Regions from separate parts of the Streptomyces sp. NPDC048278 genome, predicted to be linked through region 2. Evidence: riboswitches for the same ligand, from Rfam matches in the RefSeq annotation. Region 2 holds a riboswitch; each other region holds the start of a gene.
What was found. A riboswitch is a leader RNA that binds a small molecule or an ion and turns the genes downstream of it on or off. The one in region 2 is predicted to bind cobalamin.
Positions count from the first base shown of each region.

Region 1: it holds a riboswitch for cobalamin, as region 2 does, so the genes downstream of both, AB0D74_RS41400 (DUF4430 domain-containing protein) here and metE (5-methyltetrahydropteroyltriglutamate--homocysteine S-methyltransferase) in region 2, are expected to answer to the same signal.
Region 3: it holds a riboswitch for cobalamin, as region 2 does, so the genes downstream of both, AB0D74_RS41035 (prenyltransferase/squalene oxidase repeat-containing protein) here and metE (5-methyltetrahydropteroyltriglutamate--homocysteine S-methyltransferase) in region 2, are expected to answer to the same signal.
Region 4: it holds a riboswitch for cobalamin, as region 2 does, so the genes downstream of both, AB0D74_RS06515 (cobalamin biosynthesis protein) here and metE (5-methyltetrahydropteroyltriglutamate--homocysteine S-methyltransferase) in region 2, are expected to answer to the same signal.

Region 1 covers NZ_JBEZLP010000037.1:84,734-92,145, forward strand. Annotated here, with positions in the region: gene AB0D74_RS41390 (hypothetical protein) at 1-508, shown strand, start outside; gene AB0D74_RS41395 (cobalamin-binding protein) at 538-1,449, shown strand; gene AB0D74_RS41400 (DUF4430 domain-containing protein) at 1,460-1,957, opposite strand; cobalamin riboswitch at 1,990-2,127, opposite strand; gene AB0D74_RS41405 (DMT family transporter) at 2,891-4,174, shown strand; gene AB0D74_RS41410 (CocE/NonD family hydrolase) at 4,206-5,831, shown strand; gene AB0D74_RS41415 (cupin domain-containing protein) at 5,878-6,333, shown strand; gene AB0D74_RS41420 (MarR family transcriptional regulator) at 6,434-6,928, opposite strand; gene AB0D74_RS41425 (NADP-dependent oxidoreductase) at 7,018-7,412, shown strand, end outside.
Region 2 covers NZ_JBEZLP010000034.1:59,264-66,675, reverse strand. Annotated here, with positions in the region: gene AB0D74_RS39720 (histidine phosphatase family protein) at 52-603, opposite strand; gene metE (5-methyltetrahydropteroyltriglutamate--homocysteine S-methyltransferase) at 743-3,052, opposite strand; cobalamin riboswitch at 3,205-3,420, opposite strand; partial or broken gene AB0D74_RS39710 (IclR family transcriptional regulator) at 3,480-3,611, opposite strand; gene AB0D74_RS39705 (hypothetical protein) at 3,696-3,782, shown strand; gene AB0D74_RS39700 (isocitrate lyase/phosphoenolpyruvate mutase family protein) at 3,820-4,653, shown strand; gene AB0D74_RS39695 (NAD(P)/FAD-dependent oxidoreductase) at 4,691-6,205, opposite strand; gene AB0D74_RS39690 (SDR family NAD(P)-dependent oxidoreductase) at 6,536-7,288, shown strand.
Region 3 covers NZ_JBEZLP010000036.1:98,657-106,068, reverse strand. Annotated here, with positions in the region: gene AB0D74_RS41065 (GNAT family protein) at 291-833, opposite strand; gene AB0D74_RS41060 (MBL fold metallo-hydrolase) at 1,007-2,077, shown strand; gene AB0D74_RS41055 (XRE family transcriptional regulator) at 2,136-2,729, opposite strand; gene AB0D74_RS41050 (beta-ketoacyl synthase N-terminal-like domain-containing protein) at 2,996-4,066, shown strand; gene AB0D74_RS41045 (antibiotic biosynthesis monooxygenase) at 4,202-4,576, shown strand; gene AB0D74_RS41040 (phosphotransferase) at 4,573-5,223, opposite strand; cobalamin riboswitch at 5,275-5,406, shown strand; gene AB0D74_RS41035 (prenyltransferase/squalene oxidase repeat-containing protein) at 5,515-6,774, shown strand; gene AB0D74_RS41030 (SCO2322 family protein) at 6,771-7,397, shown strand.
Region 4 covers NZ_JBEZLP010000003.1:64,486-71,897, reverse strand. Annotated here, with positions in the region: gene AB0D74_RS06520 (cobyric acid synthase) at 1-1,048, opposite strand, end outside; gene AB0D74_RS06515 (cobalamin biosynthesis protein) at 1,045-1,995, opposite strand; cobalamin riboswitch at 2,108-2,248, opposite strand; gene AB0D74_RS06510 (DUF397 domain-containing protein) at 2,499-2,717, shown strand; gene AB0D74_RS06505 (hypothetical protein) at 2,971-3,417, opposite strand; gene AB0D74_RS06500 (helix-turn-helix transcriptional regulator) at 3,442-4,299, opposite strand; gene AB0D74_RS06495 (hypothetical protein) at 4,555-4,782, opposite strand; gene AB0D74_RS06490 (inorganic phosphate transporter) at 4,801-6,060, opposite strand; gene AB0D74_RS06485 (lysozyme) at 6,236-7,021, opposite strand; gene AB0D74_RS06480 (class II aldolase/adducin family protein) at 7,218-7,412, shown strand, end outside.

The DNA.
Region 1 (7,412 bases), on a different contig from region 2:
CTTCCTGATCGCCCAGCAGTTCAACCCCGGCGGCGGCTTCAAGTACCTGCCCAGCGACACCAGCCCGTCCGCCTACGCCTCCATCGACGGCCTGCGCGCGGTCGCCGGAGCCGGGTTCACCGCCACCCCGCCCGTCCCCACCACGACCGGCGCCCCGCAGTGGGTCGGGCAGACGTCCCTCACCTCCGGTACGGCCACGAAGCTGGCGCTGACCGTGGACGACGGCGCCGGGAACCTGAAGGTGTGCTCGGTGGCACTGACCCCGACCGGCTCGACGACCACGCTCGGCGCGGTGCTCGACGCCGCCGTGAGCGCGGCCACCCCGTCCGGCTGCGTCACCGCCGTGACCCCGTCCTCCGGCACCGGCACGATCACCTCACTCAACGGCACGGCCAACAGCGGCTCGAACACCTGGAAGGTCAGCGTCGACGGCGGGGCGTTCGCCACCGCGGCCAGGGAGACGACCGTGGGCGTCGGCGACACGATCGCGGTGCGCTGGGGAGCGTGAGGAGTTGTAAGCGGTCATAGGCTCGCGGGATGCGCATCGTCTCCCTGCTGCCCGCCGCGACCGACATCGTCGCCGAACTCGGACTGTCCGCGCGGCTGGTCGGCCGTACCCACGAGTGCGACTGGCCGCCGGACGAGATCGCGTCGGTACCGGTGGTGACCGGGGCCGACCTCGATCAGGACCGGCTCACCAGCCGGGAGATCTCCGACGCGGTCGGCGGCTCGGCGCACTCCGGGTCGTCTCTGTACACCCTGGACACCGAGGCGCTGGCTGCCCTGCGCCCCGATGTGATCCTCACCCAGGACCTGTGCGACGTGTGCGCGGTCTCGTACGAGAAGGTCAGCCGGACCGTCCGCCTGCTCGACGCGGACACCCGCGTCCTGAGCCTGGAACCGCGCACGCTCGACGACGTCCTGGACTGCCTGGTCACGGTGGGCGAACTGCTCGGCGTGCGGGAGCGGGCGGAGCGGCGCAGAGCCGAACTGCGCGCACGACTCGACCGCGTCCGCGCGTCCGTCGCCGACCGGGACCGACCCCGGGTGGTGGCGATCGAGTGGCTCGACCCGCTGTGGCCGGCCGGCCACTGGGTGCCGGAGCAGCTCACGGCCGCCGGCGGGATCCCGCTCCTCGCCGCCCCCGGCGAGCACACGAAACCCATGACCTGGGAGGCGGTGCGGGCCGCCCGGCCGGATGCCGTCCTGATCCTGCCGTGCGGCTTCCCGCCCGAACGGACTCTGCGGGAAGCCGAGTTGCTGACCGCCCTGCCAGGGTGGGACGACCTGCCGGCCGTACGGTCCGGCCGGGTCTGGGTGCTGGACGGGCCGTCCTACTTCAACCGCCCGGGGCCACGGGTGGTGCGTGGGGCCGAGGTGCTGGCCCACGTCCTGCACGGGGTGCGGGCCGGGGAGCCGGTCACGGCGTCCGAGGCCCGCCCCTTGTGAGTCGCTGCGCTCAGAACGCGGTCCAGGTGAACGCCACCTTGTCACCGGCGTTCAGCTTGAACTGGCAGCCGCCGACGGGGGTCGAGGTGCCGTTGACGGAGATGTTCCAGTAGGCGGTCCCGCCACCGTTGACGCCCTTGATGGTGTCGACGGAGTAGTCGTCGAACGACGCGTACCAGGTCCCGTCCCAGGTGAAGTGCCGTTTGTGGGCGGCGTCGTCGAGGGCGGCCGTCGGCGTCGGCACGGCCGAGGGATTGGCGGCGCCGTTGGTGCCGTCGCAGTGGTGCGTGCCGCCGGTGGCGGTGGTGACGTCGTGCCCGCGGGTTCTGATCTTCCCCTTGAAGAGAAGCCCGTCCGGGCCCTGCACGGTGAGCGTCACTCTGACGGGAGCGTTCGTGTCCAGCGCGCTCTGGGCCTGCGCGACCGCCGGAGCGGACGCGGCGAGCGCGAGACCGAGGACGGTCGCGGTGACCAGGGTGCGGGTGCGGGGTGCGGATGTGCGGCGCAAGGCTGAGCCCTCCTGTAGACCATGACAGCGAGAAGCGGATCGCTGCACACGCCGGGCATCCCGACTCACGGCCGCTCATGGGCCGTACACGGTTGCAGGTCAGCGCCGGACTCCCACCGGCTTCCCCCCGGACGTGCGCATATGCACGAAGTGCCCGCATCCTAGGGGCTGTTGGGGACGGAACACCAGACCTTCACCCGGGCGCCGGTCCTGCCGGACTCGGAGCCTGTCTCCCCGTTCCGCCAGGCCGGCTCGGCAGTGCGTAATAGCCGTACCGCCGACACAAGCAGCTCCAGCAATTGCTTCCCCGGGTCAGAACCGGTCGGTTCCTCCCGAGCGAACCAGCTGTCCCCCTGTCAATGTCCTCCGCTTCTGGCGAGAAACCTCAGGTTTTGACGGGCAAAGATGGTTGTCCAGCCGAACCACCTCTGCGGCTGACGCTTGCCCCATTCCGGTACCGGCCGATGCACTGGGCTTGCGCTGCACGACCTCGTGGAACGTGAACATGGTGTGGCTGCGCCCCTGTGTCGCCGACCGGCCCCGGCATCGCTGCCGATCCGTCGGGGCTCTGAGCTGCCCCACTCCCCACAGCACAGAAACCGCGTACCCAGTGATCAATACGGGACATACACCCGGCTGTTCCTTGGCCTTGTTCAGCAGGACCGATCCCATCCCGGCCCATACCTGCGCATGCTGCCCTTCAGCTCCCGGACGCCGGTCGGCGGGTTCCGCGGGTGTGCCGATGCGCACGACCGCGACGCAATGCGCGCATGTGTGTGACGAGGCACGACCTGACCTACGTGGCCAGACGGAGAGGAAGGGAACGCGGGACCGACACGCGAACGGCCCCGTCCCGCCTGTGTGTTTCACACGGGACGACATCGAGGGCCGTCCGTCCTTCGTCCCGCACAACGCGGACGGCGGGACGCACGCGTGAAGTCCAGGCTCGATCCGCTGTCCATGGCCGCCATGGCGGTCACCGTGGTCGCCGTCTCAGCCACCGCCCCGCTCACCGCCGCCGCCTCCGCCTCACCTCTCGCCATGGCCTTCTGGCGCAACTGCCTCGGCTTCGCCGTGCTCGGACCGTTCCTCCTTGTACTGCGCCGCCGGGAAGTGGTGCGCGTCACGCGGGGCGAGCGCGGCCTCCTGCGCCGGGAGCAGTGGTGGCCGCTGGTCTTCGGTTTCCTCGCCGCCACCACGCTCGCCCTCCACTTCGCGGCCTTCATGACCAGCACCCGGTTGACTTCCGTCGCCATGTCCACAGCGCTCGTCGCCACCCAGCCGCTATGGCAGGCTCTCATCGCCGCGGCGCAGGGTGCCTGGCTGCCCCGCCGAGCGTGGATGGGTCTCGCACTGTCCGTGGCGGGAGCGGCTGCGGCCGGCGGCCTCGACATCAGGTCCGGTGGTACAGCGCTACTGGGCGACCTGCTCGCCCTCGTCGGAGCCGTTGCCCAGGCCGGGTACACCGCGCTGAGCGAGCGGTCGCGCGCGGATGTGAGCACACCCCTCTATTCGACCTTCACCTCGCTGGTGTGCGGCATGGAACTCCTCGTCGTCTGCCTGCTGGCCCACATCCCGTTGACGGGCTTCGACAGATCCACCCAGCTGTCGCTGCTGGGGCTACTCGTCCTTCCACAGATCCTGGGTCTCGGCTCGCTGAACTTCGCCCTCGGCAGGACCTCGGCGACGGTCATGAGCGTCCTGCTCCTGCTGGAGACCCCCGTGGCCGCGCTCGCGGCGTGGTGGTTCATGGGGCAGGGCATCAAGCCCGCGACCCTGCCCGGGCTCGTGCTGATCATCGTCGGCGTCACGGTGGTGGTGACGAACGGTGTACAGCAGACCACGGAACAGCGCGGCAGGCACCGCCGTACGCGAGTGTCTGCCCCGGCAACCGTCCCGTACACGCCCCAGGCCATGCCCGCGCCGCGGCGGTCGGCGTTTCCCGACTTCACCGAACGGGACCCGAGAGTGGAATGGGCGGCGCACACCGTGGACACGAGCCCGACGGTAACGCTCACCTACCACGGTTCGGGGGCGTTCGACACCCTGCTCCTGCGCAGACCGCAGGTGGGAGAAGGCGAGCCAGGCCTCGATGGTCCCGCTGGGCCACCTGTCCACCTCCTGCCGGTCCGTCAGGTCCGCTGCCCGGCCCTGGTCCCGGAACAAGTCCGGCACGCCGATGGCGGCAGTTCCGTGCACCGGTCCACCGAGTACTGATCCACAGTCATCAAGAACGGATGGAGCCCCTATGGTCGACGTCAATGTGACGCCCTTCGAAGTCGAGGTCCGGAGCCGCACCGGAAACCTGCTGCGGGCCGATGTGTACCTCCCCTCGTCCGGCGACGGCCGCTACCCGATCGTGCTGGGGGCCTCTCCGTACCAGAAGGCGCTGCGCCACCTCCCGCCCAACCCCGTCTTTCCGTTCATTGAATACGGTCCGATCCAGCTGTACCTCGACAACGGCTATGCCTATGTCGCGATGGACCTGCCCGGCACCGGCCGCTCCGAGGGAACCTGGGACCCGGTCTCACGCGGTGAGGGTGAGGCCATCCACGACATGATCGAGCACGTTGCCGTCCAGCCGTGGAGCACAGGCTCGGTCGGCATGATCGGTATGTCGCACTACTGCTGGAGCCAGTGGAACGCGGCGCGCACCCGTCCGCCGCACCTGAAGACGATCGTGGCCTACGACGGCGCGACGGACATGTACCGCGACTGGATGTACCACGGCGGAATCCCGATCCAGGGGTTCCTCAACACCTGGCTGTTCGGATCGGTGCTCTACCAGCACGAGCTCAGAGGCATCGACTTCCACGTCGGCGACAAACACGAGTACATCTACGACGTCCTCTCGCACCCACTCGACGACGAGTGGCAACGCCGCAGGTCGCCGTTCTGGGAGCTGCCGTCCGTCGACATCCCGGTGTTCTCCATCGGTGTGTGGGGCAAGGCGGCGTTGCATCTGCGCGGCAACTTCTACGGCTTCGAGCGGGTCCGGGGACCGAAGAAGCTCCTGGTCGCTCATCCGTCCAGCTTCGCCGAAGCGCAGATGTACTACTTCGACGAGCAGTTCCACCGCGACGAGCTGCTCCCCTGGTACGACCATCACCTCAAGGGCATCGAGAACGACGTGATGAAGCAGCCGGCAGCGCGCTTCTACGTCAACGGCGAGAACACGTACAGGTCAGCCGCATCCTGGCCGCCACCGGACGCCACGCCGACGACCTTCCACCTCACCGGGACACACAGCGACGCCGTCACCTCGCTCAACAACGGGTCGCTGACCGAGGCCGAACCGGACTCCGAGCAGGACTCGACGTCGTGGTCGTACCCGGATCCCCAGTGGATGGCCGGTGTCACCGTCTTCGACAAGCACGGCGTGCCCGACCACGTCGCGCGCGTCAACACGTTCACCTCGCCGCCGATGGACCGGGACCGGGAGTTCACCGGCCACGGTGTGCTGACGCTGTACGCCTCTAGCGACCAGACGGACATCGATGTCTTCGTCAAGGTCTCGCTGGTGTCCGCCGAGCCCGACGCCGGGCTGCCCGTCAAGGTCTCCCAGGGATGGCTGCGCGCGTCGCACCGCGCGGAGAATCCCGAACTGACTTCCGACATGCGCCCGTTCCATCAGCACACGTCGGTGGAGCCGCTGGTGCCCGGCGAAATCTACGAGCTACGGGTGGAGCTCCTGCCGATGTCCTTCCTCGCCCGCGCGGGCGACCGGATCCGGCTCGAACTGACCAACCAGGACTCCCTGATCACCGACGCGCCGATGACCCACTTCTACGGAACGAAGGTCGGCACCGACACCTACCACCACGATCGCGGGCACCCTTCGACACTTCGCCTGCACGAACGTCCCCGCACCTGATTCCCCTGACCCGATTTCCCTCACCTGAAAGGAGTCTCCCGTGAGCATGGTCTATCTCGCGCAGCCCGAACAGCAGCAGCAACTCGAATGGCTCGACGGCGGCACACTGGCGATGCTGCTCGACGGCCAGGCCACCGACGGCCAGCTCATGATCGGCCGATTCGACGTCGCCGAGGGAGAAGCGCCGCCGTATCACAAGCACACTCGCGAGGACGAGGTCTTCCTGCTGCTCAAGGGCACGGCCCTGGTGTGGTGCGACGACCAGGAGTACGAGCTCGCCGAGGGGGGTGTGGTCTTCCTGCCCAAGCAGGTCCCGCACGGATACCGCATCACGTCCAGGAAAGCCGACCTGCTGATGATCAACACCCCGGCCGGCATCGAAGGGATGTTCCGGGAGACCGGCCGCGACAAGTCCACGCCTCGTCCGCCCGGCTTCGAGGTCAGGCCCGACCCCGGCGTCGCCGACAAGTACGGCAACGTCATCATGGGCCCGCCACGCTGACCGGGCCGCTCCGCACGCGAACCACGGGCCTCGGCCGGCTCGCTCGGCCCTGCGGGCGCGGGCCCCGGTCGGCCACGGCCCGCCACCTCCAGCGGAGCGTTCAGGGCCGCCTGCGGCGCGATGCCGCGGAGCGGGGCGGAACGGTGCGCATGTGCCGGCGGACACTGTCGAGGACTTCACCGAGTCTGGTGACGTCGTCGTCGGTCAAAGGCTCCAGCAGATGCCGGCGCACGACCTGGACGTGACCGGTCATGACCCGGTCGAGCAGAGCGCGGCCCGCCGGAGTGAGGGAGACGATGACGCTGCGCTCGTCCTCCGGCGAAGGCGCCTTGACCACCAGTTCCGCGTCAGCCAACTGGCCCACCTGGTAGGTCAGTCCGCTGCGGCTGTGCACGAGCCGGTCGGCGATGTCGGTCATCCGTTCTCGCCCCTCGGCGCTCTCTCCGAGCACGGCGAGGATCTGGAACTGGGTGTAGCTCAGTCCGCCCTCCTCTCGAAGCTGCTGGTCCACGGCGTGCTGGAGCAGGCTGCCGACTTCCATCAGAGCGAAGTAGGCGGCCAGCTGCTGGGGTTCGAGAGGGGCGGCGTCCGGCATGCCGATCAGTCTACTTGCTGCGAATTCGAAGCAGACGTACGATGGCGGCATGCTTCGAATTCGAAGCACAACCAGAGTGGAGGTTACCGATGAAGGCGATTCGATTCCACGAGTACGGCGACCCGGGCGCACTGCGCTACGAGGACGCCGAACGGCCCGAGCCGGCCGAGGGCGAGGTACTCGTCGAGGTGGCGGCGACCTCGTTCAACCCGGTCGACGCCGCCATCCGCGCGGGCTACCTGCAGCAGATCTTCCCGGTGTCCCTGCCGCACATCCCGGGCATCGACGTGGCCGGGACCGTAGCGGCTCTCGGTGCGGGCGTGACGCGCTGGTCGGTCGGCGAGAAGGTGATCGGGTTCCTGCCGATGGTCCCCGACGGAGCCGCCGCTGAGTTCGTCACCGTCGCGTCCGAGATCCTCGCCCCGGCGCCCACGACCACCCCGCTCACGCACGCGGCCGCACTGCCCGCCGCGGCCCAGACGGC
Region 2 (7,412 bases):
CCGGCGTCCCGCCGGCGCCCCGCCGGCCCTCCGCCGGCCCCCCGCCTCCGGCTAGCCTCCGACCTGGCCGAGCCGCAGGTTCCAGCGCCCGGGGCCGCCCGTGATCTCCGTCGCGGACAGCGGCGGTACGTCCACCCGCCAGAACGCGGCCTCGGGCGCCCCCAGCGTGTGCAGCACCATGGCCCGCACCACCTCCGGCTCCACCACGGCGATCGTCCTGCCGATGGTCAGGCCCGTCCGGTCCAGCCAGCCGGCGACCCGTGCGCACAACTCCCGTACCGATTCGCCCCCGTGGGGCGCGGCCCCCGGGTCGGTCAGCCACTGGAGCAGCGCGTCGGGTTCGGCGGTGCCGACCTCCTCCAGCGTCCGCCCCCGCCAGCGGCCCGCGTCCAGGCCCGACAACTCGGGCTCCGCCGAGGCGCCGAGGCCCAGCGCGGCGGCCGTCTCCCGGCAGCGCACACTGGGGGAGCTGACCGTCTCGCCGGCGGCCGGCAGGGACAGCGCCACCGCCTCGGGCTTCTCGATCGAGTCACCGTCGTAGAAACGGGCCCGCCGCAGCGAGGGGGTGAAGGCGGGGGCTATGAGGATGACTCGGCAGGTCACGGGCGTACGTTCCTCCTCGGACGAAACAGCGCTCGCCGACGACGGGCGCCGGCCGCGCACGACAGTACGCCGTCCGGCACCCGCGAGTGCCGGACGGCGTACTGAGGGTCCTGCGTCCGGCGTTTGCGCCGGGGGTCGGCTACAGCTCTGCGCGTACCGTTCGTGCTGCCGCGACCAGGTTTTCCAGGGAGGTGCGGACCTCCGGCCAGGCGCGGGTCTTGAGGCCGCAGTCGGGGTTGACCCAGAGCCGGTCGGCGGGGATGGCCGCCAGGCCGGTCCGCACCAGGGCGGCGGCCTCCGCCGGGCTCGGTACACGGGGGGAGTGGATGTCGTAGACCCCGGGACCGGCCTCGCGCGGGTAGCCGTGGGCGGCGAGTTCGCGGGCGACCTGCATGTGGGAGCGCGCGGCCTCCAGGCTGATGACGTCGGCGTCGAGGTCGTCGATGGCCTGGACGATGTCGCCGAACTCGGCGTAGCACATGTGGGTGTGGATCTGCGTGTCCGGACGGACCGAGGCGGTGGTGAGCCGGAACGCCTCCGTCGCCCAGGCGAGGTAGGCGGGGCGGTCGGCGGCCCGCAGCGGCAGGGTCTCCCGGAGGGCGGGTTCGTCGACCTGGATGACGGAGGTGCCGGCCGTCTCCAGGTCGTTCACCTCGTCGCGCAGGGCGAGGGCGACCTGCCGGGCGGTGTCGCCGAGGGGCTGGTCGTCGCGGACGAAGGACCAGGCGAGCATGGTGACGGGGCCGGTGAGCATGCCCTTGACCGGGCGGCCCGTGAGGGACTGGGCGTACGACGTCCAGCGCACCGTCATCGGCTCGGGACGGGAGATGTCGCCGGCCAGGACCGGCGGGCGTACGTACCGGGTGCCGTAGGACTGGACCCAGCCGTGCTGGGTGGCGAGGTAGCCGGTGAGCTGTTCGGCGAAGTACTGGACCATGTCGTTGCGTTCGGGTTCGCCGTGCACCAGGACGTCCAGGCCCGCCTTCTCCTGGAAGGCGACCACCTCCTGGATCTCGGCCCGCACCCGGTCCTCGTACCCGGCCGTGTCGATGCGTCCGGCGCGCAGGTCGGCGCGTGCGGTGCGCAGTTCGCCGGTCTGCGGGAACGACCCGATGGTCGTCGTGGGCAGCAACGGCAGCCGCAGATGGGCGCGTTGGGCGGCGGAGCGTTCGGCGTACGGCTGCGAGCGGCGGGCGTCGGACTCGGTGACGGCCGCGGCGCGGGCGCGCACGGCGGGGTCACGGGTGATCGGTGAAGTCGCCCGGGAGACCAGGTCGGCGCGGTTGGCGGCGAGTTCGGCGGCGATGGTGTCGGTGCCCTGGGCGAGGCCCTTGGCGAGGGTGACGACCTCGGCCGTCTTCTGCCTCGCGAAGGACAGCCAGCGCAGGATCTGCGGCTCGATGTCCCGCTCGGCGGCGGCGTCGAGGGGGACGTGCAGGAGGGAGCAGGACGCGGCGACGTCGACCCGGTCGGCGAGGCCCAGCAGGGTGCCGAGGGTGGTGAGGGACGCCGACAGGTCGTTCACCCAGATGTTGCGGCCGTTGACCACACCGGCGACCAGGCGCTTGCCGGGCAGCCCGCCGACGGCCGCGAGGTCGTCCAGGTTGGCGGCGCCGGTCCCGGTGAAGTCGAGGGCGAGCCCCTCGACCGGGGCCTTGGCCAGCACCGGCAGGGCCTCGCCGAGCCGGTCGAAGTAGGAGGCGACCAGGAGCTTCGGCCGGTCGGCGAGGGCGCCGAGATCGCGGTAGGCACGGGTGGCGGCGTTGAGTTCGGCCGGGGTGCGGTCCTGGACCAGGGCGGGCTCGTCGAGCTGCACCCACTCCGCGCCGGCCGCCCGCAGGTCGGCGAGCACCTCGGCGTAGACCGGGAGCAGCCGGTCGAGGAGGGTCAGCGGGTCGAAGCCGGTGGGCACGCCCGGCGCCGGCTTGGCGAGCAGCAGATAGGTGACCGGGCCGACCAGCACCGGCCGGGCGGCGAGCCCGAGGGCCAGCGCCTCCGCCAGTTCGCCCACCTGCTTGGCGGAGTCCGCGGCGAAGACGGTGTCGGGACCCAACTCCGGCACCAGGTAGTGGTAGTTGGTGTCGAACCACTTCGTCATCTCCAGCGGCGCGACGTCCTGCGTGCCGCGGGCCATGGCGAAGTAGCCGTCGAGCGCGTCGGCGTCGACGGCGGCCCGGTGCCGCTCGGGGACGGCGCCGACCATCACGGTGGTGTCGAGGACGTGGTCGTAGTACGAGAAGTCGCCGGTCGGCACCTCGTGGATGCCGGCCTCGGCCAGCTGCCGCCAGGTGGAGCGGCGCAGTTCGGCGGCGGAGGCCCGCAGGGCGTCGGCGGTGAGCCGGCCCTTCCAGTAGCTCTCGGTCGCCTTCTTCAGTTCCCGGGCCGGCCCCTGGCGGGGGTAGCCGTACACGGTGGCCCGGGCTGCCGCGGCTGCGGACTCGGTGGTCACGGAGATCTCCTTCGCGAGACGATTCCCTGAGATCCCGGCGACGGGACGGGGGCGCGAAGGGGTGACGGACCGGACGGAGACGGCCCGTGGCCGTCCGCTCGGTATGCACGCCGACCCGCCCACGAGGTCACCGGGATGTCCGCGCACGAGTGGTTCGCGCACGGGCAGTTGGCAGGTCTTCGGACTCGCGGGCACGCCCTCCTCCGGAGGACACCTACTGGCCGTCGCTTCCCGGATCCGGTGGATCCAGTGCGTATGACGGCGGTCGTTCCCGCTCACCGCTGCGGGGCAGTCCCGGATTCCCACCGGGTTCCCTCTTGCGACACCCTGTCCGGCTGACAGGGCGAACCAGCTGCGAGGGCCACCTTACGACGTACGCACGGGCCGTGTCCCCGTCCCAGGGGTGCCACCGCTCCGCAGCGCCCGGGAGGCCCAGGGCCGCCGTCCGCACCGCCGGGGCCGGCTGTGCAGGGCGGAAGCGGTCGCACGGTACCGCCACCGAGAGCACCGCGACCGCCGTGGACCCGGCGAAGCCAGGGGTCGCGATGCAGCTGCCACCCCCCCCGCTGCGGGCCGGTGACACCGTCCCGACCGGCGCGCTCGGCACGATGGCGGTCGCCGCCGCCGTCGTCGTACGACCGTCCTGGTCGAGGCGGGGCGTCGCAAGCTGGTCGGCGGGCCGGGGGACGTGGTCACGGACGTCGCCCTGGACATCTCGGGGAGCCGCTGACGCCTGATTGTCGGTGCCGGCTGACACACTGACGGACGTGGACACTGAACGCAGGGAACGGGCCGCACGCTTCGTGGAGTTGCACCGGGAGGGCTGCTTCCTGCTCCCCAACGCCTGGGACGCGGGCAGCGCCCGCGTCCTGGAGTCGGCCGGTTTCCCGGCCGTGGCCACCACCAGCGCGGGCATCGCCTTCTCCCTGGGCCGTGCGGACCACGACTACGGCGGCGGCCGGGTCGACCGCGCCACCATGGTGGGCCGGATCCGTGAGATCGCCGCCGAGGTCCGGATCCCGGTGAGCGCGGACCTGGAGGACGGGTTCGGCGAGGCGCCCGGGACCGTCGCCGAGACGGTCTCGACGACCCTCGCGGCCGGGGCCGCCGGCGGCAACATCGAGGACTTCACGGGCGACCGCTCCCGCCCGCTGTACGAGCCGGAGCTCGCGGCCGACCGGATCCGCGCCGCGCGCGAGGCGATCGACGCGGCCGGCGAGCCGTTCGTCCTGGTCGGCCGGACCGACGTGCTGCTCACCGGCGGCCCGCTCGACGAGGCGGTCCGGCGGGCCAACGCGTACCTGGCGGCGGGCGCCGACTGCGCGTTCGTGCCGGGCGCGGCCGACGCCAAGACGATCGGCAGCCTGGTGCGGGAGATCGACGGCCCGCTGAACGTGGTGATGGGCCTGACCGGAGGCGCCCTGTCCCTGGCCGACCTCCGCGAACTCGGCGTGCGCCGGGTCACGGTGGGCGGCAGCATCGCCCGGGCGATGTACGCACACCTGCTCGCCGCGGCCCGCGAGCTGGCCGAGCGCGGCACCTTCACCTACGCCCGGGACCAGATCTCCCAGTCGGACCTGAACGAGCTCTTCCGCAGCTGACGAACCGGGCGCTGCGGCCGTCACGGCCGACGGGGTGTCAGCCGGCGTCCGCCTGCTGCTGCGCCCGCCGGTGCCGGTACGCGGCGACGAGGAACACCCAGATCTCGCTGACCGTGGGGAACGGCGCGACGGCGTGCCGGAGGCGTTTCAGCGGGACCTCGCCGGCGACCGCGATCGTGGCCGCGTGCAGCAGCTCGCTGACCCCGGACCCGACCATGGTCACCCCGAGCAGCACGTCCCGGTCGACGTCCACGACGAGCCGGGCGTGGCCGGTGTAGCCGTCGGCGTACAGGTTGGCGCCCTGGGCGGCGTCGAGGTCGAGGTCGACCGTCTCGACGCGGTGCCCGGCGGCGGTCGCCTGCTCGGCGGTCAGGCCCACCGCGCCCGCCTCCGGGTCGGTGAAGAAGACCTGGGCCACGGCATGCCGGTCGGCGGTCGTGGCGTGGTCGCCCCACTCCCCGTCGTCCAGCGGCTGCCCGGCGGCCCGCGCCCCGATGGCGTCCCCGGCCGTGCGGGCCTGGTACTTGCCCTGGTGGGTGAGGAGCGCGCGGTGGTTGACGTCGCCGAGGCCGTACAGCCATGCCCCGTCGACCCCGTCGACCAGGCAGGTCGTGTCCACGTCCAGCCAGGTGCCGGGGGTCAGGCCCACGGTCTCCAGGCCGATGTCGTCCGTGTTGGGCGTGCGTCCGGTGGCGAACAGGACCTCGTCGGCCTCCAGTTCGCTCCCGTCGTCGAGGGTGAGCGTCACCGGCCCGTCCGGTTCCGGGCGGCGCAGCGCGGTCACCTGGACGCCGGTCCGCACGTCCGCGCCGGCCTCGGTCAGCCCCTGGGTGACCAGCTCCCCGGCGAAGGCCTCCATGCGGGGCAGCAGCCGGCGCCGGACGAGCAGCGTGACCTGCGACCCGAGCCCCTGCCACAGGGTCGCCATCTCCACGCCGACCCCGCCGCCGCCGACCACGACCAGCCGGCCGGGCACGGTGCTGGAGTCGGTGCCGTGCCGGTTCGTCCAGGGCCGGGCCTCCTCGATGCCCGGGATGCCGGGCAGCGCGGGCCGGCTGCCGGTGGCGAGGGCCACCGCGTGCCGGGCGACGAGGGTCTGCCGGGTGCCGTCGTCCCGGCCGACGGTGACCCGGCGCGGCCCGTCGAGCCGGCCCTGGCCGCGGAACAGGTCGGCGCCGATGGACTTCACCCACAGTGCCTGCGCGCTGTCGTCCCAGTCGGTGACGTATCGGTTGCGGCGGGCGAAGACCGCGGCGTCGTCGAGCCGTCCGGTGACGGCCTGCCGGGCGCCGTCCACGCGGCGGGCGTCGGCGACCGCGAGGACCGGCCGCAGCAGCGCCTTGCTGGGGACGCAGGCCCAGTAGGAGCACTCGCCGCCGACGAGTTCCCGCTCCACGACGGCCACCGAGAGCCCGGCGGCCCGGGCCCGGTCGGCGACGTTCTGCCCGACCGGGCCCGCGCCCACGACGATCACGTCGTACGTGCTGCTCGCCCCGGTCGCGTCCGCTGCCGCGCCGGGTGCTTCGTGCGGTGCTGCGTTCGGTTCGCTCATAGCTGCCTCACCTGACGATCGGTGCCGGTCCGCACCGCTCCGGGCCGCCGGGGCCCCGAGCCGTACGGGTCATGTAAGCGCGGGACGTGTGCAGTTGATCGCGGTGCGGCCGGGCGCCCGGTGAAGGGCCGCCACCAGCGCGTCCTCCGGCCGCCGCCCCGCCCCGCCCCGCACCGGCCGGTGCACGGGGCGCTCGTGAAGGTCGTCGGATCCGCTGACGAGGAGCGCCGAATCCGAGGAACACCGCTGCTGCCGTGGACTCCCGTCGCCGCACGGAGCAGGCGGCGGGACGATGGATTTGCCCCACTTTCCATACCCTAAGGACACCTCGTGAGTTCTGCTGACCTGACCGGACGCGTGGCCCTGCTGACCGGCGCGACCAGTGGTATCGGCGCCGCGACCGCGACGCTGCTCGCCGAGCGCGGCGCGCACGTCCTGGTCGCGGGCCGCGACGCGGACCGTGGTGAGCGGGTGGTCGCGGGCGTCCGGGAGCGCGGCGGCAAGGCCGACTTCCTGGCGGCCGACCTGAGGGACGCCGACTCGGTGCGGCGCCTGGCCCGCGAGGCCACCGCGCTGGGCGGCGGCCGTGTCGACATCCTTGTCAACAACGCCGGGATCTACCCGTTCGGACCGACCGCGCAGACGCCCGCCGACCAGGTGGACAGCGTCTACGACCTGAATGTGAAGGCGCCGTTCCGCCTGGTGGGCGAGCTCGCCCCGGCCATGGCCGAACGCGGCCGGGGCGCCATCGTCAACGTCAGCACCGTCGCCGCCGAGTACGGCATCGCGGGGATGGCGCTGTACGGGTCGAGCAAGGCGGCGGTCAACCTGCTGACCAAGGCGTGGGCCGCCGAGTTCGGCCCGCGAGGGGTGCGGGTCAACGCCGTGGAGCCCGGTCCCATCCGCACCGAGGGCACGGCCGGCATGGGTGACGACCTGGCCGCCCTGGCCGCACAGGCGCCCGCCGGCCGGCCCGGTGAGGCGCGCGAGGTCGCCGAGGCGATCGCCTACCTGGTGAGCGACGCGGCGAGCTACGTCCAGGGCGCGGTCCTGCCGGTCGACGGTGGCCGTACGGCCGTCTGACGCGCCGGGTGGACGGCCCGCACCGGCCCGCCTCCCGAGACGGCGGGCCGTGCGCGGAAGGGGGCGACCGCGGCGGATCCGTGATGGGTAAGGTAAGCCTAAGTTCATCTTCTTTTCGCTGTCG
Region 3 (7,412 bases), on a different contig from region 2:
CAGGACGCGGGCACCGTCCGGCGCCACGGTGAGAGGGGCGGGTGCGCCGAGGGTGAAGCGGCGGGTGCGGGCGATCTGACGCAGAAGCGGGGAAGTCACCATGGCGGGCACTGTGTCACTCGTCCCGGACGGCAGCACGGAATATCTCGACCGACCGCCCGGCCGTCCTGCACCGCCCGCCCGACCGACCGCCCGTCCCGCACCGCCGGGCACGCGCCCGAGGTCCGGCCCCGGACGCGGACCGGGACCAGGAGCGGGAGCGGGAGCTGGAGCTGGAGCTGGAGCGGGACCTAGTCGTTCGAGGCCGGCTGCCACTCCTCGGCGAGGAGCCCGAGCAGCACCTCGTCCAGGAACTCGCCCATCACCCAGGCCGAGGAGCGCAGCACACCCTCGCGGACGAAGCCGTTGCGCTCGGCGGCGCGCAGCATCGCGGCGTTGTCCGCCAGCGTCTCGATCTGCAGCCGGCGCAGGCCGCGCACGACGAAGCCGTAGCGGCAGAGCACCGCGACCACGTCGGTGCCGTAGCCCTTGCCGCGGGCGGACGGCAGCAGGTTGAGCCCGATGTGGGCGCCGCGGTTGTGGCTGTCGACGCCCCACAGCGTCGCGCCGCCGACCAGCGTGCCGCCCGCAAGCTCCACCACGGAGAACTTGACCGTCTCGTCGTCCTGGTGGTCCACCGTGAGCCGTGGGTCCTCCGCGGTGGGCGACACCGGGCGCCACGGCCGGCTGTCGGCGCGTGAGGAGTTGACCACGTCGTCGTAGAGCTCGGCCCGCAGGACCGGGATGTCCTCTTCGTGCCGGGCTCTGAGCCCGACCGTCTCGCCTCTCAGCATGCGAGCTTCCTATCCGGCCGGTCCGGCCGGCGGCAAACCAATATGGGGGGGCGTCCGGCCCGGTGGCCGCGCTGTCCTCAGGCAACCATCTGACGGAACATCAGCTCTGGTTATAGTGGTTGGTGGTCAGTGGCCACGGGGCCGGCGGTACCGGCGGGGGCGGAGGAAGGCTGATGGCGGACGGTCTGGACGGGTCGGCAGAAACACGGCCCGAGGTGGCGGTGCGGGATCTCGGTGGGGGTGTGCGGTCCGTCGCCGTCCCCATTCCGGACAATCCGCTCGGCTACACGCTGGTGTACGTGGTGGACACCGACCGGGGGCCGGTGCTGGTCGACACCGGGTGGGACGACCCCGGGTCGTGGGACGTGCTGGTCGCGGGGCTGGCGGCGTGCGGGACGGGCGTCGGCGAGGTGCACGGGGTCGTCATCACGCACCACCATCCCGACCATCACGGGCTGTCGGGGAAGGTGCGCGAGGCCTCCGGGGCCTGGATCGCGATGCACGCGGCCGACGCGGCGATCGTGCGGCGGGCCCGGGAGACCCGGCCCGAGCGGTGGTTCACGTACATGGCGGCGAAGCTGACGGCCGCCGGGGCGCCGGAGGAGCACGTGGCGCCGCTGCGCGACGGCCCCCGCCACCGGAACACCCCGCCCGGCCTGGCCCCCGCCCTCCCCGACCGCGAGATCCTCCCCGGCGAACTCCTCGGCCTGCCCGGCCGCCGGCTGCGCGCCCTCTGGACACCGGGGCACACGCCCGGCCATGTCTGCCTGCACCTGGAGGAGACCCACCCCGGTCAACTCCCGGGCCACGGGCGCCTGTTCTCCGGCGACCACCTGCTCCCCGAGATCACCCCGCACATCGGCCTCTACGAGGACCCCGACGACGCGACCGTCACCGATCCCCTCGGCGACTACCTCGACTCCCTGGAACGCGTCGGCCGCCTCGCCCCCGCCGAGGTCCTCCCGGCCCACCAGTACACCTTCACCGACGCACCGGAACGGGTACGGGAACTGCTGGCCCACCACGAGGAACGCCTGGCCGGCCTGCTCACCCTCCTCCAGCAGCCGCTCACACCCTGGGAGTTGGCCGTGCGGATGGAGTGGAACCGGCCGTGGGACCAGATCCCCTACGGCTCCCGGAACATCGCCGTCTCGGAGGCCGAGGCCCATCTGCGCCGGCTGGTGAAGCTGGGGCGGGCGGAGGCGGTGGCGGGGAGCGAGCCGGTGACCTACCTGGCGGTGTAGCCGACGCGGCTCGGTTGACCGCTCAGTCGACCGCTCGGTTGACCGCTCGGTCGACCGCTCAGTTGACCGCGCCCTTGACCGCTCCCTCGGCCGTGATGAGCATCTCCGCCAGGTCGGCGAGGGTGGCCAGTTGGCGGGGGTTCATCTGAGGCGCGCGGGCCGCCAGCCGGACCAGGCCGCTCTCGCGGAGCCGGGAGAGCGGGTCCGCCTGGGCCTGAAGACACTGGAGCACCGGCTGGAGCGCCTCGTACAGCGCCTCCGGCTCGTCGGCGGTGAAGAAGCCGGGCGGAAGGCCGAAGAACCGCCGCAGCCGGTCGGTGTGTTCGAGGCCGGGCAGCCCGCTCTTGCGCCACTCGCTCAGCCACTGCCTGCTGGTGCCGGCGATCGCCGCGAGCTCGCCCAGCGAGTACCGCTTGCCGTCGGGGCGGCGCCGGTGCTCGCGGATGAAGTCCAGCCGCTGCCGGACCCGTTCGGCGAGTCCCGCCTCGGGTGCGGGGCCGCCCGCGAGGAGTTCGGCGACCACCCCGACCGGGATGCCGGTGCGGTACGACAGGTCGGCCACGTCCAGCACCTCGCAGAGCCGTCCGGGCCGTCCGGTCAGCTCCCCGAGCCGTTCCAGTACGCCGGTCAACGGGGCATGGGCGTCGCTCACCAAGGTCCCCCTGGACGCGCGTGGTCGGTCGGCCGGCCGAACGGGGGCCGGCACACGCGAGGCTATCGAATCACCGGTCCCGCCCACCAGACATGACAAGGACCACTGCACAAGAGGGCAGTAATCGTTGACATGTGACGGATCGGCAGGAAAGGATCACATCACCAGGCCACGGTCGAACCGACCCGCCCCGGCTGCCGCCTATAGGGGAGCGGCGCCCAGGGCGACCAGCCGCCCCGCCTCCTCCCAGAAGGTGAGGCGAACCGATGCCGCAGCCCGTCCTGCTCCTCGGCGCCGGCCGCCGGCGCGCGTACGACGAGGGCGTCCTGACGCGCATCGCCTCGGCCCGCCCGGTACTGCTGGTGGACGCCGCGCCGCCCGCCTGGGCACAGCCGTGCCTGGCCGGACACCTCGCGGCGGACCCCGGCAAAGGCGGCGCCACGGCGTCGGCGGTGGTTCGGTTCGCGGCCCGGCACCGGGTCCGCGGCGTGCTGACCTACTCGGGCGAGTACGCGGTCGCCGCCGCGAGGATCGCCGGGCAGTTGGGGCTGCCCGGCCCCTCCCTCGCCGTGGTCACCGCCTGCGCGGACCCGCCCGCCCTGCGCGCGCTGCTGGCCGGCCGCGCCGTTCCCGTCGGCGACCCCGACGACCCCGGCGCACCCCGCGCACCCGGCGTCCCGTCCCGCGTCTCGGCCGAGACGGTCGTCCTCGACGGCGAGATCCGGATCGCCGCCATCACCCGTACGACCCTGGGCCCGGCGCCCGCCCGGCAGCCGCTGCGGCACACCGTGCACGCCCACGACGGCCTGCTGCACAACCGTTTCCTGCGCCTGGCCGTCGACCGCACCGTGCGCGCCCTAGGCGTCGACCGGGGCGTCCTGCACATCGGCCTCGCCCTCACCGACCGCGGCCCCCGGGTGACCGACGTCGCCCCGCATCTCCCGGGCGACCTGATCCCGCTCCTCGTCAGACGGGCCACCGGCGTCGACCTCGCCCGGGCCGCCGCCGCCCTGGCCACCGGCGAGGCCGCCGACACGACGCCCACCCGGCAGCGGACGGCCGCGGTCCAGTTCGCCTACCCCGCCGCCACCGGCCGCCTCGACCACCTGGAGCTCTCCCCCGACGCCGCCCACGAACCCGGCGCCGACCGGATGCTCCTCACCCGGCACACCGGCAGCCACGTCACCGCCGGCCCGTACGCCACCGCCGCCGACCGGCTGGCCCTGTGGGTGGCGGTCGGCGAGACCCCGGCCGACTGCGACGACGCGCTGCGCCGGATGGCCCGCCACCTGTCGGCGGGCATCTCCCCGCTCGCGGACGCGGTGAACGCGGCCTAGGGACCCAAGGGTCCAGGGATCGAGGGGTCCAGGGGTCCAGGGGTCCAGGGGCTTTGGTCAAGAGTTCGATCCCGTGCGGGTCCCGTTCGGGAAAGACGCTGGATCCCCGGGCGCGTCCCGCCCTACGGTGCCGTCATGAGCAATCACCAGGAAGCGCCTGTCGGGCCCGTCGAGGCCTATGAACCCCCTTACTACGTGGCCGTCTTCAGCACGGTGCGCACCGAGGACCAGAGCGGCTACGCGGAGACCAACGCCCGCATGGAGGACCTGGTGAAGGACATCCCCGGGTACCTGGGGATGGACCACGCGCAGACCCCCGGCGGGCTGGGCATCACCGTCGGGTACTTCCGCGACGCCGACGCGCTCGCGCAGTGGCGGACCGATGCCGAGCACCGCGAGGCGCAGAAGCGCGGGCGGGCCGAGTGGTACGAGAGCTACACCCTGCACGTGGCGAAGGTGGAGCGGAGCCACGGTTTCACGCGGGGGAAATCGGCGGACCCGGCGCGCTAGAGGGCGACCGCCCGTATCAACCGCCCCGCCTCCCCCAGCACTTCGACCTCCGCTCGGCTCATCGTCGGGTTGGCCGCCCGCCGGCGCAGAGCCTCCGCCAGCCCCGCCTCGGTCAGGCCGCCCGGGTCGGCGAGCAGGGCGGTCAGCAGGTCGTGGGCCAACGGGTAGGCACCCAGGGCCGCTTGGGCGAGGATCACCGCGGACATGCCCCAGTCGAGTCCGGGCGGCCCGTCCTCGGCGTTGGTCCAGTCGATGACCCGGGGGCCGTCGGGGGTCAGGATCACGTTGTCCGGATGCAGGTCGAGGTGGAGGACCCGGGCGCCGGGGTCGGCCGGGTCCCGGCCGGGCAGGGCGTGCAGCCGCCGCAGCAGCGAGGCGAGCAGCGCGCCGCCCTCCGCCGGGCCCGTCTCCCCCGCCAGCAGCGCCGCCAGCATGGTCGGCCCGGACAGCCGCTCCATGACCAGTTCGGTACGGGAGGCGGACGGCCGCACCCGGGGCGCCGGGTACCCGCGCTCCCGTACGTACGTCATCAGCGCGCCCTCGGCGCTCGCGTCCCCCCGGCCGTCCCGGTCCCGGCGCAGCACCCACGCCTCGTCGAGCTCGTACACGTCGGCCGAACGCCCCGAACCGAGCAGTCTCCCCGTCATGACATGACCATAACGAGGTCTCCGCACAGCCCCCTCTCAGCTTTCCGCCGACGGCCGGTAAGGTAGCCGGGTCGTCATCACCCGTACGGGGGGAAGCCGGTGCAATTCCGGCGCTGACCCGCAACCGTGAGCCGCACCCGTTGCGGCAAGCCGGACCGCCGCGCCCGGGACGTTGATCGGCTCATGTGCGCCGGCACCCGTCGTCGCACGGCACCGTCGAGGTTTACGGAGCCGAGCCGCCGGGGTGTCCCGTGCTGCCCGGCTCCCCGCAGGGAGAGGCACCCGCCGATCATGACCGTCCTCCGCCGCACCGCCGGGGTGCTGGCCGCCACCGCCGTCATCGGTAGCGCCACACCCGCGACGACCGCACTGGCCGCCGGCACCACCTCCCCGTCGCCGTCCGCGTCGGCGGTGCTCCCGTCGGGGCTGTACGGCGACTCGGACCCGAAGTTCGACGGCGTCTGGCGCCAGTCCCTCGCCCTGCTGGCCCAGCGCGCGGTGGGAGTGACCCCGGCCGCGAAGGCGGTGGACTGGCTGGCCGGGCAGCAGTGCGCGAACGGCGCGTTCGCCGCGTTCCGCGCCGAGCCGACGGCGGCCTGTGACGCCAAGGTGGCCGTCGACACCAACAGCACGGCCGCCGCCGTACAGGCGCTGAAGGCGGCCGGCGGCCACGACGCCGCCGCGGACAAGGCCGTGACCTGGCTGAAGTCGCAGCAGAACAAGGACGGCGGCTGGGGCTACACCCCGGGCTCGCCCAGCGACACCAACTCCACCGGCGTGGTCGTCGGCGCGCTCGCGGCGACCGGCGAGAGCGCGGACAGGTCGCCGTACGCCCTGCTCGCCCAGTGGTCCCTGCCCTGCGGCCAGGACGGTGGCGGTGCCCTCGCCTACCAGCCGGACAAGCAGGGGAAGCTGGCCGCCAACGCGGACGCGACCGCGGCCGGGGTGCTCGGAGCCCTCGGCAAGGGCTTCGTGACGACGCCCGGGAAGCCCCCGGCGAAGGCCCCCGACTGCGCGGACTCCGCCTCCGGCTCTGGATCCGGTTCCGGTTCCGGTTCCGGCAAGGCCCTCGCCCGGGAGGACGTGGCCCGCAACGGCGCCGCGTACCTGGCGGACGCCATGTCGAAGGCCGGCCACCTCGTCTCCGCGCTCCCCGGCGCCGCACCGCAGCCGGACTACGGCAACACCGCCGACGCGGTCGTCGCCCTCGCCGCGCAGGGCTGGACCGAACAGGCGCGGAAGCCGTACGCCTGGCTGGCGGCGCACGCCGTGCCGTGGGCGCGGCAGAGCGGGCCCGCGGCCTACGCCGAACTGATCCTCGCCGCGCACGCGATGGGCGCGGACCCCCGCGACTTCGGCGGCACGGACCTGGTGACGGCGCTGAACGCGACGGGACCCGCCCCGCGGGCCGCCGCCGAGAAGCAGGCCGAGAAGCACGGCCAGGCGAAGAAGTCGGGCAACAGCGTGTGGTGGATCGTGGGCACCGGGCTCGTCGCCGGGATCGGCATCGGCTTCCTGTTCAGCGGCCGTCGCAAGCAGCAGCAGCCGTGACCGCGGTCCGCCGTGCGGTGCTGCCGCTCCTGGCCGCGCTGACGCTGTGCGCGACGGCCGCCGGGCCTGCGGCGGCCACCGGCTACCGGTACTGGTCCTTCTGGGAGCGCGACGGCTCGCGCTGGACGTACGCCACGCAGGGGCCGTCGACCGCGCGGCCCGCCGACGGTTCGGTCGAGGGCTTCCGCTTCGCGGTGAGCGAGGACTCCGCGGACGCGTCGCGCCCGCGCGGCACGGCGGACTTCGCGACGATCTGCGCGGACACGTCTGCCGTCGGGGGCCGCAAACGGGTGGGCCTGGTCGTCGACTTCGGCACGACGGCGGACGCGCCGTCGGGGGAACGGCCGCCTGCGCGGCGGACGGCGTGCGCGGTGGTGTCCGAGGACGCGACGACGGCGGAGGCACTGGCGGCGGTGGCGAAGCCGCTGCGGTACGACACGAACGCGTTGTTGTGCGCGATCGGGGGGTATCCGGCGCGCGGCTGCGGGGAGAAGGTCGCGGCGGGGGCCGGCAGTTCACCGCCGGCCGACGGCCCGTCCCTCGGCCTCGCGGCCGGCGTGGGGGTCGTCGTGGTGGTGGCCGCGGGCGCCGTCTGGCAGACACGGCGGCGCAAGAATGCGTGACCGCCACGGTACGGG
Region 4 (7,412 bases), on a different contig from region 2:
CCCCGAGGATCTGGAAGCCGCCGCAGATCCCGAGCACGGGCCGCTGTTCGGCGGCCCGGCGCCGCAGCGCCTCCGCGAGCCCCCGCTCGTGCAGCCACTCCAGGGCGCGGACCGTCCCACGGGTGCCGGGAATGATGACGAGGTCGGCGTCGGCCAGCTCCTCCGGCCGGTCCACGAACCGCACCACGACGCCCGGTTCGGCGGCCAGCGCGTCCACGTCCGTGAAGTTGGACATCAGGGGGATCGCACAGACGGCGACCCGCAGCACGTCCTCGCCGACGGGCGGGGCGGTGTTCGACTCGCGGACGGTCCCGCGCAGGGAGACCCGGAGCCCGTCCTCCTCGTCGATGCCGAGGCCGTGCCGGAAGGGCAGGACACCGTAGGTGTGGCGCCCGGTGAGCCCGTGGAGCATGTCGAGGCCCGGCTCCAGCAGGGAGACGTCCCCACGGAACTTGTTGACGAGGAACCCGGCGACGAGGGCCTGGTCCTCCGGCGAGAGCAGTGCGACGGTCCCGAAGAAGGAGGCGAAGACGCCGCCGCGGTCGATGTCGCCGACCACGAGCACGGGCAGCCCGGCGTTCCGGGCGATCCCCATGTTCACGATGTCGGTCCGGCGCAGGTTGATCTCCGCCGGACTGCCGGCCCCCTCACAGATCACCGCGTCATACGTGCCCCGCAACTCGGCGAGACAGTCGAGCACCGTCCCGAGCAGCTTCTGCTGCCGCCCGCCGTGGTAGCCGCGCGCGCTCAGTTCGCCGACGGGCCTGCCGAGCAGCACGACCTGACTGCTCTGCTCGCCGCCGGGCTTGAGCAGCACGGGGTTCATCAGCGCGGTCGGCTCCACCCGGCAGGCCTGCGCCTGCATGGCCTGCGCCCGCCCGATCTCGGCTCCTTCGCGCGTGACAAAGGAGTTGAGCGACATGTTCTGCGCCTTGAACGGCGCGACCTTCACACCCTGCCGCACCAGCCACCGGCAGATACCGGCGGTGACGACACTCTTCCCGGCGTCGGAGGTGGTACCGGCGACGAGGAGGCCTCCGTTGTTCATGACGCCCGCCCCGAGCGCGATCCGCGCAGCAGGGCCCCCGCCGCGCTCACCCCCAGCGCCAGCCACCCCACGCGCCGCGACAACCGCACCGCCCGCCCGATGTCCGCGACTTCCACGGCCCGTCCCTCCCCGTTCAGCACCGGCCGGTGCTCGACCCGGCCCCCGTACGACAACGTCCCCCCGAGCCGGACCCCCAACGCCCCCGCGAAGGAAGCCTCCACGGGCCCGGCATTGGGACTCGGATGCTTCGCCGCGTCGGTCCGCCAGGCCCGTACGGCTCCCCGCGGGTCGTCCCCGGCCGCCGCGGCCAGTACGGCGGTGAGCCGTGCCCCCGGCCATCCGGCCACGTCGTCCAGGCGCGCGGAGGCCCACCCGTACCGCCGGTACCGGGCCGACCTGTGACCCACCATCGCGTCCAGGGTGTTGACGGCGCGGAACCCGACCAGACCGGGGACGCCGGCCACGGCTCCCCACACCAGCGCGCCCACGACCGCGTCGCTCGTGTTCTCGGCGACGGACTCCACGACCGCCCGCGCGATCCCGTCGGCGTCCAGGGCCTGCGGATCCCGTCCGCACAGATGCGGCAGCCGCGCCCGGGCCGCCTCGACGTCGCCGGCCTCCAGGGCCCGCCCGACGCCGCGGGCCTCGCGCGCGAGCGAAGTACCGCCGACCACGGCCCAGGTGGCGGCGGCGGTGAGAGCGACGGACGCGGCGGTGGACGGCCGTACGACCCGCTGGGCCACGGCGCCCAGCGCCACGGCGCCGCCGGCGCACACCGCGGTGTGCAGCGCGCCCCACCCGCGGTGGTCCCGCCACAGCACCCGCTCCACGGCGCCTGCCGCCCGTCCGAACACGGCGACCGGATGCCCTCGGCGCGGATCGCCGAGCAGCAGATCACCGAGTAGGCCGGCGGCGGCACCGTACGCGAAGACGCGATCGGCACCCATCGGCTCAGCCGGCCGAGGGGTCGGCGACGGGGTCGGGAACGGGCCGGGTACTCGACCTCGATCGGCAGCCGCGCATGGCGTTATGTCCTCACTCAGGGTGTCCGCGCCCTGGTTCGACGAGACCGGCGGTGGGAGTTCCTGGCTTCCGGGGACTGCTACCCCGGTGACAGTGGCGGGACCGCGCCGGATTCACACCGGCTTCCTCCCTTGCCGCCGTACATGGCTCCGGAAGTCCACCACGCCCCGGAAGACCCGTCAACTTGCCTTTGACCTGCAACGGAGGAGTGTGCTGAGGCCCACACACTGGCCGGTTCGCTCACTGGCCGACCGGCCCCTGTCTCCCTAGACTGAAACCGAGGATCCGGCGAGCGGTAGGGCGAGTGGCGGAGGGCGATTGCGACCCATTCCTCGGGGGGCCTGCGCGGCTGCGTGCGGTGACGCTACGGTTTACGGGCATCAACGGACACCTTCGAGGCGCCAATTCGCGAGTCGAGGAGGTCGGTGTGATCGACGGGGGCCCGTCCGCGAGTGCCTGGCGTATCAGCAGCTATTCGATGACTGGCGAAACCTGCGTGGCGGTCGCAGTCGTCGCGGGGGAGGTGCTGGTCCGCGACTCGAAGGACCTGACCGGCTCGGCCTTCATCTGTCTCGCGTGCGAGCCGTGGCACCTGTTCCTCGTGGGACTCAGATCGCGCGGCTTGAGTGACGCCGAGCCGATGTGACCGACCTGGGAGGGGGACCGGATGGGGAGCGACAGTGGGGGCCGCGGGGTGCACCGACCGGACTGGCTCGTCCTTGCGGCGTACTGCGTGGTGTGCGGTCTGGCGGCGAGCGTGGTGGGGGCCGCGACTTCGTTTCTGGCGGACGGCACCAGGGACAGGCTGATCGTCTGGGGAGCCGTGGCGACGGCCGTTGCCCTGGCCGGCGGTGTGGGATGGGGGTACGGCCCGGATCCGGTCCGTCGTCTGGTGAGAATCACTCTCGCCCGCCCCGGCCGGAGCGCCGCAGAAAGCGACCGAGAGCGACACCGACCGCACTGATCGCGCTCGTGGCGGCGAGTCCCAGTGCGATACCTATCGGCCTGGGTATGGACAGTTGGATGCCACGCGCCGCGTAGCAGAGAAAGCCCAGGGAGAGTACGACCGCGACCGTGCACAGGCTTGCGGTGACGAACCGCTGGATCGCGGTCCTGGAGAACGCCTTGTCCTCCGCGATCCGCCGGTCTTTCTCCCCATTTCGGATGTCCTCGTAGTTCTTGGTCTTCCGGGCGTTGTCCGTGACGCGGTCGATCAGTTCGTTGTCCGACAGGGAACCGGAACTCTGCAGCTCCTCAGGGGACGCAACGGTCCCCTCCGTCACACCGGACGGCTCACGTCCCCGGGGCCGCAGTGCTGCAGTGAGTCGTTCGGTGAGCCGCCCCATCGCCCCTCCTGTCGGGCCCATGGCCTAACTGGTGCCGAAGTCCCGTGCGGCGTCATCGATCAGAGCGACGGCGTCGTCGTCCGAGAGCGCCATGTCGGTGAGCAAGGCGAAGCATTCCTGGTATCGGGCGACGAGTTCATGGTCGTCCCTGATGGCGAGCTGTCCCGCCGAGTGCTCCACCCACAGCAGGTCGTCGTCGTCCTTGAAACCGAGCAGGACGAAACTGCCGAGCGTCGCGTAGTGGGCGCCCGCGCCGAAGGGCAGTACCTGGAGGGTTACCCGGGGGTGCTCCATCAGCGTCTTGATGTGCTGCAGTTGATGGCGCATTACGGCGGGTTCGCCGATCCGGCGGCGCAGGGCCGCCTCGTCGACCACGAACATCATCTCCGGGGACTCGTCCCCCTCGAAGAGCCGGTCCTGGCGGGCCGTGCGCAGTTCCACCACACGGCGAATGCGCTCCGGGGGGGCCTGGGGGGCGAGCAGCGCTTCCGCGTAGTCCTCTGTCTGCAGGAAGCCGGGGAAGACGATGGGGTGGTACGTGCGTACGGAGTCGGCGGCGCTCTCGTATCCGAGGTACTGGGTGAACGACTGGTTCAGTACGTCGCTGAAGGGAGTCCACCAACTCTGTCCCTTGGAGCCCCGGGCCGCCTCCTGGAGCTCGGAGACGAGCTGAGGGTCCGTCACTCCATAGCGTTCGAGGAGGGCGCGCAGGTCGGTCACCGAGAGACTGACCGTGCCGGCCTCGATGCGGATGATTTTGGAGAGGGACCACTCCAGGGCTTCGGCCGCCTCGCGCTGCGTCAACTCGGCTTTCTCGCGTGCACTGCGTAGTTCGATGCGCAGTCTGCGTCGGTTCAGGCTCGGATCCAGTGGCCTGGGCATCCTGCTCTCATCTCATCTCTGTGCGTCTGGGCCGAGGTTCGGGCGGCCGGCGGAACGCCATGCCCGATCCGACTCTATCAGTTGGCTGTGCTCCATATGCCATGTGTCGATTCGCTGTTTCGAGCAGACATCGCGATCCGACTGGTGTCGGGTCGCGCATGTCTGATCAGGACATGCAAAACGCGGGGCGGGGAAGCGTGAATGTGCGCTTCCCCGCCCCGCGGGACGGTGTGGAGGGGTGGTTCGCCCGAAGCCTCAGGCCTTCGCCACGATCAGGTGGATGCCGTACGCCACGGCTGCCGCGCAGCCGGCGAAGCAGAGGTAGGCGGCGGTCACGGCCAGGGTCGCGGAGTCGCCCTGGGCGGTGGCGCGTTCGCGGGCGGAGAGGCCCTTGATGCCGAGGGTGAAGAGCGCCACCAGCCCCACGGTGGCCACGAGGCTGACGCCGAAGACGGAGCCGATGGCTGCCCAGTCGATGTTCATGTCGCTTCTTCCTCGGGGTCAGACGGTGGCGGCCGGGTCGGTCGCGGGAGCGGCCGGGGCGGGGGAGGGGGACGGGATCGTGGCGGTGAGGTCGTCCGTGACCTGGCCCGTGACCGTGGCCGGGCCCGCGGGCGGCGGGGTCACGGCGGCGATCGCCGTGGTCACCACGCCGGCCGGCTCCTCGGCGACGACGTTGCTGCTGTCCACGACCTCGCGGCGGGAGAGCTTCCAGATCGTGGCGCTGGAGGCCACGAGGAAGACGGCGACGACCGCCGTGCCCCAGTCGCCGAGGTCCGTCACGGACTCGGCGAGCGCGCCGACCAGCGCGGCGGCCGGGAGCGTGAGCACCCAGGCGACCATCATGCGGGTCGCGGTGGACCAGCGGACCGTACCGCCCTTGCGGCCGAGGCCCGCGCCCATCACGGAACCGGAGACGACGTGCGTGGTGGAGAGCGAGAAGCCGAGGTGGGAGGAGGCCAGGATGGCGGTGGCCGCGCTGGTCTGGGCGGCGAAGCCCTGCTGCGGCTGGAGGTCGGTCAGGCCGGTGCCCATGGTGCGGATGATCCGCCAGCCGCCGATGTAGGTGCCGAGCGCGATGGCGAGGCCGGCCGAGAGGATGACCCAGGTGGGAGGGTTCGAGCCGGGGGCGATGGCGCCGCCCGCGATCAGCGCGAGGGTGATGATGCCCATCGTCTTCTGCGCGTCGTTGGTGCCGTGCGCGAGCGAGACCAGGCCGGCGGAGGCGATCTGGCCGGCGCGGTAGCCCTTGCGGGTGGCCTCGTCCTCGGCGTTCTTCGAGAGCGTGTAGGAGAGGCGGGTGGAGAGCGCCGCCGCGAGGCCCGCGACGACGGGGGCGGCGACCGCAGGCAGCAGGACCTTGGTGACGAGCACGTCGCCGTGGACCGCACCGAGGCCGGCGGAGGCGACGGTGGCGCCGATCAGACCGCCCATGAGGGCGTGCGAGGAACTGGACGGCAGGCCCACCAGCCAGGTCACCAGGTTCCAGAGGATGGCGCCGACGAGGGCGGCGAAGATGACCTCGGGACGAATGCCGTTCTCGTCGACGAGACCCTTGGAGATCGTGTTGGCGACCTCCACCGAGAGGAAGGCGCCCACCAGGTTGAGCGCGGCGGACATGGCCACCGCGATCTTGGGCTTGAGCGCACCGGTCGAGATGGTGGTGGCCATCGCGTTGGCGGTGTCGTGGAAACCGTTCGTGAAATCAAACGCGAGTGCGGTGATCACCACAATCGCGAGGATCAGCGAGAAGTTTTCCATTTACCCAGGCAATCTTTCGAGGTCATTGGCTGTTGGACCGTAGGCAACCTGGATGAACGGAAGATGAACTGGGGCGGTCTTGGTGGTGTATGAGATCGACTTGCGGGGTGGTTGTGCGCGGGGTGGGGTGAGGCCGCCGTCCCGGTTCCGGTCCGGCGGCCCGGTCGCCGCCCGGTTACAGGCCCAGGGCGAACGCCTTCAGCCGGCCCGCCGACCCGTTGAAGAGATTCTGGTCACCCGGCAGGCTGCCGCTGTTGTCGTACTGCCAGAAGGTCCACGACGACCAGCCGGCCGGCAGCGCCCCGGCGTCCGCCGAGCCGTGCCGGGCGATCCACAGCGCGTGGTCCGCGGCGAACGCGCTGCTGCCGCCGGTGCAGAGGTTCCACCAGTTCGTGGTCGTGTAGATCACCGGCCGCCGGCCCGTCTCCCGCTTCAGCTCGTCACTGAAGGACCTGATCCACTTGACCATCCGGGAGTTGCTCAGCCCGTAGCACCTCTGCTTCTTGTCGTACGGGTTGTACTCGACGTCGAGCGCGGGCGGCAGTGTCCAGCCGTCCGCCGTCCAGGCGCCGCCGTGGCTCACGAAGTACGCCGCCTGCCGGGCGCCCGACGACTTGTCCGGCAGGGCGAAGTGGTACGCGCCCCGCCTGATCCCCGCCTGGCGTGAGCCGTTGTACTGCTGGTCGAAGTACGGGTTGCGGTAGGTGGTGGACTCCGTGGCCTTGATGTAGACGAACCTTGCGCCCTTCGCCTTGGCGCTCGGCCAGTCGACGTTCTTCTGGTGCGAGGAGACGTCGTGCCCCTTCGGCAGGCTCGCCGCGGACGCCGGTGTCCCGGCGAACGAGGCCGCGGTGCCCGCGAGGGCGAGCGCCGCCACGAACGCCGCGAGGACGCGGGCGCGGTGGCGGCGCCGGCCGTGGCGGTGGCGGTGGTGGGACGGCGGAATGCGGTCACAGGCCATGTTTCCCCCCGGAATGGCGATGTGTACGAAAAATCGTCCAGAGATTATTGGAAGATCGGCGTATCCTCGGCGATCTTCGGCCAAGCCGAGAAATAAAACCCTTTGTGGCGGTTTGCGCCCTACTGGATTCGGGACGTCCGGCCTAAAGTGCCCCGCCGTACAGGCCCGTTGGAGCCCCGCCTGGCAGGATCGGGCCATGGCTGAGCAGCGGCGGGACGAGCGTGACGGACGGGATGGACGGGCCGGCGCACAAGGTGTGTCGGAGCCGCGAAGGCGGGATGTACGCGCGGCGGAGGCGGACGCCTGGCTCGAACTCGTCGCCACCGCCCGTCGCACGGTCTCCGACGGACTGGTCGTCGGCACCTCCGGCAACGTCTCGGTCCGCGTCGGC